Azoarcus olearius: one gene and its partner. The protein of the gene in region 2 interacts with the protein of the main gene of each other region in a pairwise test. Links are inferred from orthologs where the notes say so. Each region holds a gene or a part of one and is shown on either strand. Other genes may lie near its edges.

Evidence for each region. The genes of interacting proteins can lie anywhere in the genome.
Region 1: the proteins of ybgC (region 2) and secA interact in binary tests that used the Escherichia coli proteins (3 or more experiments, as listed by UniProt). The link is inferred for Azoarcus olearius from one-to-one orthologs.

What each region holds. Positions count from the first base shown.
Region 1 is NZ_CP016210.1:992,376-997,179, forward strand. The notes cover bases 1,508-4,804. They hold secA (preprotein translocase subunit SecA), read left to right. Parts: upstream 1,508-1,874; coding sequence 1,875-4,604; downstream 4,605-4,804. Other genes in these bases: dqs_RS04740 (DciA family protein), read right to left, coding at 1,508-1,769; dqs_RS04750 (HDOD domain-containing protein), read left to right, coding at 4,681-4,804. In the rest of the region: cell division protein FtsZ, read left to right, coding at 1-24; lpxC (UDP-3-O-acyl-N-acetylglucosamine deacetylase), read left to right, coding at 190-1,113; dqs_RS04735 (hypothetical protein), read left to right, coding at 1,148-1,336; more of dqs_RS04740, read right to left, coding at 1,341-1,507. UniProt on the Escherichia coli protein: Required for protein export, interacts with the SecYEG preprotein conducting channel.
Region 2 is NZ_CP016210.1:450,828-456,559, forward strand. What follows is about bases 1,379-4,095. They hold ybgC (tol-pal system-associated acyl-CoA thioesterase), read right to left. Parts: upstream 3,113-4,095; coding sequence 2,645-3,112; downstream 1,379-2,644. Other genes in these bases: dqs_RS02115 (energy transducer TonB), read right to left, coding at 1,379-1,545; dqs_RS02120 (ExbD/TolR family protein), read right to left, coding at 1,542-1,955; tolQ (protein TolQ), read right to left, coding at 1,974-2,648; dqs_RS02135 (STAS domain-containing protein), read left to right, coding at 3,314-4,095. Outside these bases: Tol-Pal system beta propeller repeat protein TolB, read right to left, coding at 1-656; more of dqs_RS02115, read right to left, coding at 703-1,378; more of dqs_RS02135, read left to right, coding at 4,096-4,483; ATP-dependent protease subunit HslV, read left to right, coding at 4,515-5,051; ATP-dependent protease ATPase subunit HslU, read left to right, coding at 5,086-5,732.

The DNA of each region.
Region 1 (4,804 bases), 540 kb from region 2 along the record:
TTCCTGCGCCGTCAGGCCGACTAAGCACTGCGGCGTCCAGCCGCAGCCGACGGGCATCCCGTGCGTGCCGCCGCCTCCGGCGCGCGCGGGATGCCCGTCGCTTTTTCCTATCGCCGCGATAGCGCCCCCGCTGCCGGAAGCCCTCCATGGCACGTGCTAAACTATTGGCGTGATGAAGGAAAACAACAAATGATCCGGCAACGTACGCTCAAGTCCACGGTCAAGGCGACCGGGGTCGGCCTCCATGGCGGGCGCAAGGTCAACCTTGTGCTGCGGCCTGCTGCGCCGGATACCGGCATCGTCTTCCATCGCGTCGACCTCGATCCGCCGCTCGACCTGCCCGCCGATCCGTACGCCGTCTGCGACACCCGCATGTGCTCCGGGCTGGAGAAGGGCGGCCAGAAGGTCGGCACCGTCGAGCACCTGATGTCCGCGCTGGCCGGGCTGGGTATCGACAATCTGCATATCGACGTCGATGCGCCGGAAATTCCCATCCTCGACGGCAGCTCCGGCCCCTTCGTGTTCCTGCTGCAGTCCGCCGGCATCGAGGAGCAGAAGGCGCCCAAGCGCTTCCTGCGGGTCAAGAAGCCGGTGGAGTACCGCGAGGGCGACAAATGGGTGCGGCTGGAACCCTACGACGGTTTCCGGCTCGACTTCTCGATCGTCTTCAATCATCCGGCCATCGACAGCACCTCGACCGCGGTCAGCATCGACTTCGCCACCCACTCCTATGTGCGCGATGTCGCGCGGGCGCGCACCTTCGGCTTCATGCAGGATGTCGAGTTCATGCGCGCCAACGGGCTGGCGCTGGGTGGCAGCCTGGAAAACGCGATCGTGATGGACGAGTACCGGGTGCTCAACGCCGACGGGCTTCGCTACGCGGACGAGTTCGTCAAGCACAAGGTGCTCGATGCGATCGGCGACCTCTATCTGTGCGGCCATCCGCTGCTGGCGCGTTATTCGGCTCACAAGTCCGGCCATGCCTTGAACAACCAGATCCTGCGTGTGCTGCTCGAAGACCGCAGCGCCTGGGAGATCGTCAGCTTCGAACGCGAGGCCGCGACGCCGCCGGCGGTGGCCCACCAGTTCGCGCCGGTGCTGGCGGCCGCGTGAGCGCTCCGCACCCATCAAAAACCGGACGGGCGCAATGCTGATCATGCGGCTCGCCATCCTGCTCGTGGTGCTGGGCACCGGCGGCTCGCTGCTGCTGTGGCTCGCCACCGGCAAGCCGCGCTACAAGGCGTGGGCGTGGAAAAGCCTGCGCTTCGGGCTGGTCGTGGTGTTGGTGTTCTTCGCGCTGCTTCTGGTCGAACGGGTGCTCGCCCCCACCCTTTGACGCTTCAGCTGCTGCGTCGCGCCAGCCGTTCCAGCGATGCGCGCAGCGGCGAATCCGCCGGCAGCGTGGCGGCAAAGTCGGTGATGCTGCTGCGCGCCGTCTGCGAGATGTGGCGCTCCGGCGGCGGCCGGCGCCATTCCGCCTGCTGTGGCGTCGCCACCTTCACCTTGATCGACTGCAGCGGATAACCGGCCTGGAGAAACTGGGCCTGCAGGCTGGGCAGCATCTGCTTGAGCCGGCTGGCGGCCGCCCCGCCCTGTGCGGCGATGACGAGCGCGTCGTCCTTGATGTTGGCGACGCGGCACGCGTCGGCCAGCGCCGGCGGCAGCAGGCGTTCCAGCACGCCCTGCAGGCGGCGCAGCCGGGCGGCGTGGTCTTGCAGGCGGGCGAGGGCGTCGCCGCTGCCGAGGTAGCGTTGCAGGAGTCGGGTCATGGTGCGGCGCGGAGGGCGTTTTGGTGGCGCCAGTGGCGCGTCATGGGGCGATTAACGCGACATGATAAACTCGCCGCTTTGCCGAATCGACCTCGCCCCCATCTCATGATCTCCGGTCTGCTCAAGAAACTCTTCGGTAGTCGCAACGACCGTCTCATTCGCCAGTATTCCCAGAACGTGCGCAAGATCAACGCGCTCGAGCCGGAGATCGCAGCGCTTTCCGACGAGGCCCTGCGGGGCAAGACCGGCGAGTTCCGCCAGCGGCTGGCGGACGGTGCGACGCTGGACGATCTGCTGCCGGAAGCGTTCGCCGTCGTGCGCGAAGCCGGCAAGCGGGTGCACGGCATGCGCCACTTCGACGTCCAGCTGATCGGCGGCATGGTGCTGCACGACGGCAAGATCGCCGAAATGCGCACCGGCGAAGGCAAGACCCTGGTCGCAACGCTCGCCGCCTACCTCAACGCGCTGCCCGGCAAGGGCGTGCATGTCATCACGGTCAACGACTACCTGGCCAGCCGCGACGCCGAGATGATGGGGCGCATCTACGGCTTTCTTGGGCTCACTACCGGCTGCAACCTGTCGCGCATGGGCCATGCGGAGAAGCAGCTCGCCTACGCTGCGGACATCACCTACGGCACCAACAACGAATTCGGCTTCGACTACCTGCGCGACAACATGGTCTATGCGACCGGCGAGCGGGTGCAGCGCGGCCTCAACTTTGCCGTGGTCGACGAGGTGGACTCCATCCTAATCGACGAGGCGCGCACGCCGCTGATCATCTCCGGCCAGGCCGAAGACCACACCGACCTTTACCTGAAGATGAACCAGGTGGCACCGCTGTTGAAGCGCCAGGAAGGCGGGCTGGACGACAAGGACAGCGTGATCGAGCCGGGCGACTACACGGTCGACCTCAAGGCCCATCAGGTGCTGCTCACCGAGCAGGGCCACGAGAATGCGGAACAGATCCTGGTGCGCATCGGCCTGCTGCCGGAAGGCGCCGGGCTGTACGAGCCGGGCAACATCCTGCTGGTGCATCACCTTTACGCCGCGCTGCGCGCCCATGCGCTGTACCACAAGGACCAGCACTACGTGGTGCAGAACGGCGAAGTCGTCATCGTCGATGAATTCACCGGCCGCCTGATGGCGGGCCGGCGCTGGTCCGACGGGCTGCACCAGGCGGTCGAGGCCAAGGAAGGCGTACGCATCCAGGCCGAGAACCAGACGCTCGCCTCGATCACCTTCCAGAACTACTTCCGCATGTACGGCAAGCTCGCCGGCATGACCGGCACCGCCGACACCGAAGCCTTCGAGTTCCACCACATCTACGGTCTGGAAACGGTGGTGATCCCCACCAACCGGCCGATGGTGCGCAAGGACGAGAACGACAAGGTCTACCGCACCGCCAAGGAAAAATGGGAGGCGGTGATCGCCGACATCGCCGACTGCGTCAAGCGCGGCCAGCCGGTGCTCGTGGGTACCACTTCCATCGAGACCAACGAATACCTTTCCGGCCTGCTGAACAAGGCGAAGATCGCCCACCAGCTGCTCAACGCCAAGCAGCACGACAGCGAAGCGCAGATCGTCGCCCAGGCCGGCCGTCCCGGCGTGGTGACCATCGCCACCAACATGGCTGGCCGCGGTACCGACATCGTGCTCGGTGGCAATATCGAGAAACCGGTGTCGCAGGTGCGCGACGACGACAGCGTGCCCGCCGCCGAGAAGGAAAGCCGCATCGCCGCGCTGCGCGAGGAATGGCGCAAGGTGCATGAACAGGTGATCGCCGCCGGCGGGCTGCACATCATCGGCACCGAACGCCACGAGTCGCGCCGCATCGACAACCAGTTGCGCGGCCGTTCCGGCCGCCAGGGCGACCCTGGCTCCAGCCGCTTCTACCTGTCGCTGGAAGATCCGCTGATGAAGATCTTCGCCGGCGAGCGTCTCAACGCGATCATGGTCCGGCTGAAGATGCCCGAAGGCGAGGCGATCGAGCACGGCATGGTGACGCGCTCGCTCGAATCCGCCCAGCGCAAGGTCGAGCAGCGCAACTTCGACATCCGCAAGCAACTGCTCGAATACGACGACGTCGCCAACGACCAGCGCAAGGTCATCTACCAGCAGCGCAACGAACTGCTCGAAACCGAGGACATCTCCGAAACCATCCAGGCGATGCGTCAGGGTGTGCTGCACGACCTGTTCCGCACCTATGTGCCGGTCGACAGCGTGGAAGACCAGTGGGACATCGCCGGCCTGGAGCAGGCGCTGGCCTCGGATTACCTGCTTAAGCTGCCGCTGCTGGAGTGGGTGAAGGCCGAGCCCAACCTCGACGACGAAGCGATCCTGAAGCGCATCATCGATGCCGGCGAGGAAGCCTACGCGGCCAAGATCGCCCAGGTGGATGCCGCGGCCTGGCACCAGTTCGAACGCAACGTGATGCTGCAGAGCCTGGATACCCACTGGCGTGAGCATCTGGCGGCGCTCGACCACCTGCGCCAGGGCATCCATCTGCGCGGTTACGCGCAGAAGAATCCCAAGCAGGAGTACAAGCGCGAAGCGTTCGAACTGTTCGAGACCCTGCTCGACACGGTCCGGGCGGATGTCTCCAAGCTGCTGATGACGGTGCAGATCCGCACCGAAGCGCAACTGGACGAGGCGGAAGCGCCGCCCGAGATGGAAAACGTGCAGTATCACCACGCCGATTACGACGAAGCGCTGGCGGCGGCCGCGGCCAGCACGGCGGAGACGCCGGTGCAGGGCGGGCCGAAGGTGGGCCGCAACGACCCTTGCCCGTGCGGATCGGGGAAGAAATACAAGCATTGCCATGGCAAACTGAGCTGACCGTGCGGCGTCGCCACAGCTTTGAAGGACGGCCCCTTGCGGGCCGTCTGCATTTGCGGCGGCGGGGAGAGGGATCATGGCGAACAGACCCGACGACAAGAGCGGCGCACAGCGTCCGCAGCAGGCACGCGAACCACGTGGCGCGCAGGAATGGGTGGTGCATATCCGCGAGCAGGAGATGCCGGGATTCGGCGCCACGG
Region 2 (5,732 bases):
GGCTTCTTGGCCTCGAACGAGACGTAGGCGAGGCGACCGCCGTCCGGCGACCACGCCGGCGAGATGATCGGCTCGCGCGAAACCAGCGCGGCCTGGGCATTCATGCCGTCGGCGTCGGCCACCTGCAGTTCGTAGCGTGGCCCGGTCTTGACCACGTAGGCGATGCGGGTGGCGAAGTAGCCGGGCAGGCCGGTGAGCTTTTCATAGACGAAATCGGCGATGCGGTGCGCGGTGATGCGGTTCTGGGCCGCCGTCATGCGCAGCGCGAGGGCGCCGAGTTCGGTCTGCTTCTGGGTGTCGAACAGGCGGAAGCGGATTTCGTAGCGGCCGTCGCCCTGCGGAAACACGCTGGCGGCCAGGGCCGCGTCGGCGCCGCGGCTGCGCAGGCTGCCGAGATCGGGAATCTGTCCTTCAGGCAGCGGGAGCGGCCCGATGTCGACCAGGCTGAACAGGCCGCTGCGTTCGAGGTCGGCGCGCACGATGTCCGACACGCTGCGCGGCAGGCTGGCCTCGTTCTCGAATACCGGAATGATGACCGGGAAGCGCGAAGCGCCCGCGCCGGTGATCTCGATCGACAGTTGCGCCTGCGCGGAGAAGGACAGCAAGGCCAGTGCGGCGGCGGCGAGGAGCAGACGGAGTTGGGCGAAAGTCTTCATTTCGTGACGTGGTGCACAAGCAGTGGATTATAGCCGTGTGACCGCATCATTCTTCCAGCGGCCGGAACTTCAGTTCCAGGGTTCGTTCGAAAAGTTCCCCTTTGTCGGGTAGCGGCAGCGGGCTCGAACGGCGGATGGCGCGCTCGATGGCCTCGTCCAGCGCGGGAATGCCGGACGAGCGCTTCAGCCGCACGTTCAGGACTTCGCCCGACGGCAACTGGTCGACCTCGAACACGGCCTCCGGGTTGCCGGACAGGCCGGGTGGGCGCAGCAGGTTGCCGCGCACCTTGGTGCGGATCGCGTTGATGTAGCCCTCGGTGGCCGCCTTGTTGCGGGCCGACGCAGCCCGCGCGGCGTCGGCGCGCATCATCTTGTCGAGCTCGGCCCTTTCGGTTTCGCGCTCGAGCAGCTTGTCCATGTAGTTGTCCTTGGGCGGCTCCACCGGCTTCTTCGGCTCGGGTTTCGGCGGTTCCGGCTTTTTCGGCTCTGGCTTGGGCGGCTCCGGCTTCTTCGGTTCCGGTTTCGGCGGCTCGGGCTTCTTCGGCTCGGGCTTGGGCGGTTCCGGCTTTTTCTCCGGCGCCTTGGTGGCGATCTCGGGCTTGGCCGCCGCCTTCGGCGGTTCGGGCTTGGGCTCGGGCTTCGGTTCCGGGCGCGGCGGCGGCGGCTTGGGCGGCTCCGGCTTGGGTTCGGGCTCGGGCCGGACGTCTACCGGCTCGGGCGCGCGGCTGGGTGGCGGCGCGGCCAGCTCGACCTCGAGCGAGGCCGGCGGCTCGCTCTGCCAGCGGATGCCGAAGAACAGGAACAGCGCCAGCCCGATGTGGACCGCAAAGGTCAGCGCGAGCGAAGCCCACTTGCCCGGATGTTCGTGGGGAAGTGCGCGTTCGTTCATCGACCGGCGGCGCCCGACTGGGTCTGCAGGCTGATCTTCTTCACCCCCAACTGGCGCGCGGCTTCGAGGATGTCGATGACGTCCTGGTAGGGCAGGCTCTTGTTGGCGGCCACCAGGAAGGGTTGCTCCGGGTTGGCGGCCAGCGCTTCCTTGACCACGCGCTGGAATTCAATGCTGGACACCGGGCGCGAGGCAGCATTGCTGGTCTTGCGGATCGCGATCGCGTTGCGCTTTTCCAGCTCGATCACGATGGCCTCGGCGGGCGGCGCCGAGATCGGTCCGGCGGACGGCACGTCGATGTTGCCCGGCTGCACCATCGGCGCGGTGACCATGAAGATGACGAGCAGGACCAGCATCACGTCGATGTAGGGCACGACGTTGATCTGGTTCATCAGGCGGCGTTGGCGCATGGCTGAGTCCCCGCCGCCTTAGCGCAGGTTGCGCTGCAGGATGTTGGAGAACTCTTCCATGAAGCTCTCGAAGCGGATGCCGATGCGGTCGATGTCGTGCGCGAAGCGGTTGTAGGCGACCACCGCGGGGATCGCCGCGAACAGGCCGATCGCGGTCGCCACCAGCGCTTCGGCAATGCCGGGGGCAACCTGGGTGAGGGTGGCGGTGCCGACATTCGACAGGCCGCGGAAGGCATTCATGATCCCCCACACGGTGCCGAACAGGCCGATGTAGGGCGATACCGAGCCGACCGATGCGAGGAAGGCGAGGTGGGCTTCGAGGTCGTCCACCTCGCGCTGGAAGGTGGCGCGCATGGCACGGCGGGCGCCGTCGATGGTGGCGCCGTGGTCGTGGCTCTTGGCCCGCAGCTTGTTGTATTCGCGGTAGCCGGATTCGAAGATGCGTTCCATGCCGCCGGTGTGGTGGCGCGCCGCGGAGGCGGACTGGAACAGCGCGTTGAGGTCGCCGCCGCTCCAGAAGTCGCGTTCGAATTCGGTGGTCTTGCTGCGCGCCGCGCGGATCTGAAACCACTTGCGGAAGATCCAGTACCAGGACATCACGGACAGGCCGGCCAGCATGGCCATGACGAGCTGGACGAGGACGCTGGCCTGGGTGATCAGGCTGATGATGGAAAGGTCGTGGGAGACAGTCATGCTGGTTGGGGCGGTTCGGGTTGGGGGGAAGGCAGGACGTGTTCGAATTGTTCGCGGATCTCGGCGGGCATCGCCACCGGGCGGTTGCGCACCAGGTCCACGCAGGCGATCACCACGCGGGCGTCGAACAGGCATACGCCGTTGCGCAGCACCTGCTGACGGAACGCAAGGCTTGCGCGGCCCAGGGTCTCAATGACGGACCTCAGCTCTAACGCATCATCGAGCAAGGCGGGTGACATGTATTCGGCGTGCACCGACTTGACCACGAAGACCAGGCCGCGCTCGGCGCGCAGGCGCTGTTGTTCGAAACCGAGCGCGCGCAGCCATTCGGTGCGGGCGCGTTCGCAGTAGCGCAGGTAGTTGGCGTAGTAGACGATGCCGGCGGCGTCGGTGTCCTCGTAATAGACGCGGAGCGGGAGGACGAAGGCGTCGCCTGCGGGCTCTGGGCGGGAGCGGGTTTGCATCGCAGCATTTTACCGGGGTCCGCGCCGATGCGTCAGGTCGGTCGGTCCGAAACGCGTCCGAAGGCAACGATTCCTTACACCCCGAAGTGGGCGCAAGCCCTTTGCTGGCGCCCCTTGGCGCATCATCGGCTGGCGGTGGAAGTGCTATCCTTGCCCATCCCCTTATTCAGTGCCCCTCTCTTTCGCGGGGCGAAAAACAGCGTGGCGCTTCCTTTCTTCGGCAAGAAAACTCCCCCGGCGACGCCGGACCGGGCTGCGCCCGGCGGCGGAGATGTGCCGAAGGCGCCGCAGCCGGCGCCGACGGAGCTTTCCAGTCTCGATTTCTCGCGGGGCGACGCCAACCGTGCGTTGGCGCAGTTCGCCGGCATGGTGGAAGTCCAGGAGGTCGAGACCGGCATCGGCGCGGTGTTCGAGGAAGCGGCGGTGCTGTATGCCAATGGCGCCGACGCCGAGGCGGAGAAGGTGCTGGTCGCGGTGCTCGACGAACCGGGCAGCGTCACCGGCGAAGGGCTGTGGATGATGCTGCTCGACCTCTACCGCCTTACCGGCCAGCGGCAGAAGTTCGAGTCGCGCGTGCTCGACTACGCCACCCGCTTCGAACGCTCTCCGCCGCCCTGGTACGACCTTTCCGCCGGCGAGCGCCGGCGAAGCGACAGCGTGCCGCTGGTGACGCTGTCCGGTGCCCTCAACGCGCAGTCGGCGGCCCAGTTCCAGCAGATCGGCATCATCGGCCGCAAGAGCGGCGCGGTGCGGATCGATCTTGCACGCGTGCGCGGGGCGGATGATGCCGGCTGCGCGTTGCTGCGCCAGGTGTTTGCCCAGCTGGCGGCGGATCGCGTCAAGGTGTCGCTGCTCAACGGCGGCGGCCTTGCCGATACGTTGTCGGCGCAGATCGAAGCGGGTCGCGCCGAGCAGCGCGACACCTGGCTGCTCGTGCTCGAACTGCTGCAGTACACCGCCGATTGCGAGCGCTTCGAGCAGCTCGCGATCGACTACGCGGTGACGTTCGAGGAGTCGCCGCCGTCGTGGGAGAAGAAGGCGTCCGCGGCGGCGGCCGCGCCGGTTGCCGAACCGAGCGCGCCGCTCGTCGGCGCCAAGGGTGAGTTCGTGCTCGATGGCGAGCTGGGCGGCGCCTCCAACGACATCCTGCGCAAACTCGCCGCGCATGCGGCGGAGCGCAAGTCGGTGGTGGTCGAATGCAGCCGGCTGCGCCGTATCGATTTCGTCTGCGCCGGCACGCTGTTCAACATCATCGCCACGCTGCAGGCCCAGGGCAGGGTGGTCGAGCTTCGCGGCGTCAATGCGATGGTCGGCGCGCTGCTGCGCGTCATGAGCGTGGATCAGGTCGCGCAGGTTACCCTGCGCGCATAAGGCTGCGGCCTCTTCCTTGCGGGAATCGGACATGGAACAGTATCACGGCACCACCATCCTCTCGGTGCGCCGCGGCAACAGCGTCGCGCTCGGTGGCGACGGGCAGGTCACGCTCGGCAACATCGTCGTCAAGGCGTCGGCGCGCAAGGTGCGCACGCTCTACCAGGGCCAGATCCTGGCCGGCTTCGCGGGCGGTACGGCCGATGCCTTCACGCTGTTCGAACGCTTCGAGGCCAAGCTCGACAAGCACCAGGGCAACCTGCTGCGCAGCGCGGTGGAACTCGCCAAGGACTGGCGCACCGACCGCATGCTGCGCCGGCTCGAAGCCATGCTGGCGGTGGCCGACCGCGAGCATTCGCTGATTATCACCGGCAATGGCGACGTGCTGGAGCCCGAGCAGGGCATCGTCGCCATCGGTAGCGGCGGGGCCTATGCCCAGTCGGCCGCGCGGGCATTGATCGAAAACACCGAGCTGTCGCCGCGCGACGTGATCGCCAAGTCGCTCGCCATCGCCGGCGACCTCTGCATCTACACCAACCAGTGCCACACGATCGAAGTGCTGGACTGAGCGCGCCGTCGTAACCCGTTTCGAGCGAACCGCCATGACCCAGATGACCCCGCCGGAGATCGTCTCCGAACTCGACAAGCACATCGTCGGCCAGGCCCGCGCCAAGAAGGCCGTGGCGATCGCGCTGCGCAACCGCTGGCGCCGTGCGCGCATCGACGAGCCGCTGCGCAGCGAGATCACGCCCAAGAACATCCTGATGATCGGCCCCACCGGGGTCGGCAAGACCGAGATTGCCCGCCGCCTGGCACGGCTCGCCAACGCGCCCTTCATCAAGGTCGAGGCCACCAAGTTCACCGAAGTGGGTTACGTCGGGCGCGACGTGGACACCATCATCCGCGACCTCGTCGAAATCGCGATCAAGGATGGCCGCGAGCGGGCGATGCGTGTGGTGCGCGACCGTGCCCTCGACGCTGCCGAGGACCGCGTGCTCGATGCGCTGCTGCCGCCGGCCCGCCCGGTCGGGTTCTCCGAACCGGCCCAGCCGCAGGATTCCGCCACGCGGCAGAAATTCCGCAAGAAGCTGCGCGAAGGCGAGCTGGACGACAAGGAAGTGGAGATCGAGGTCGCAAGTGCGCCGATGCAGGCCGAAATCTTCGCCCCGCCCGGCATGGAAGAGCTGACGCAGCAGATTCAGGGCATGTTCCAGAACCTGGGCAACAGCCGAAAGAAACTGCGCAAGCT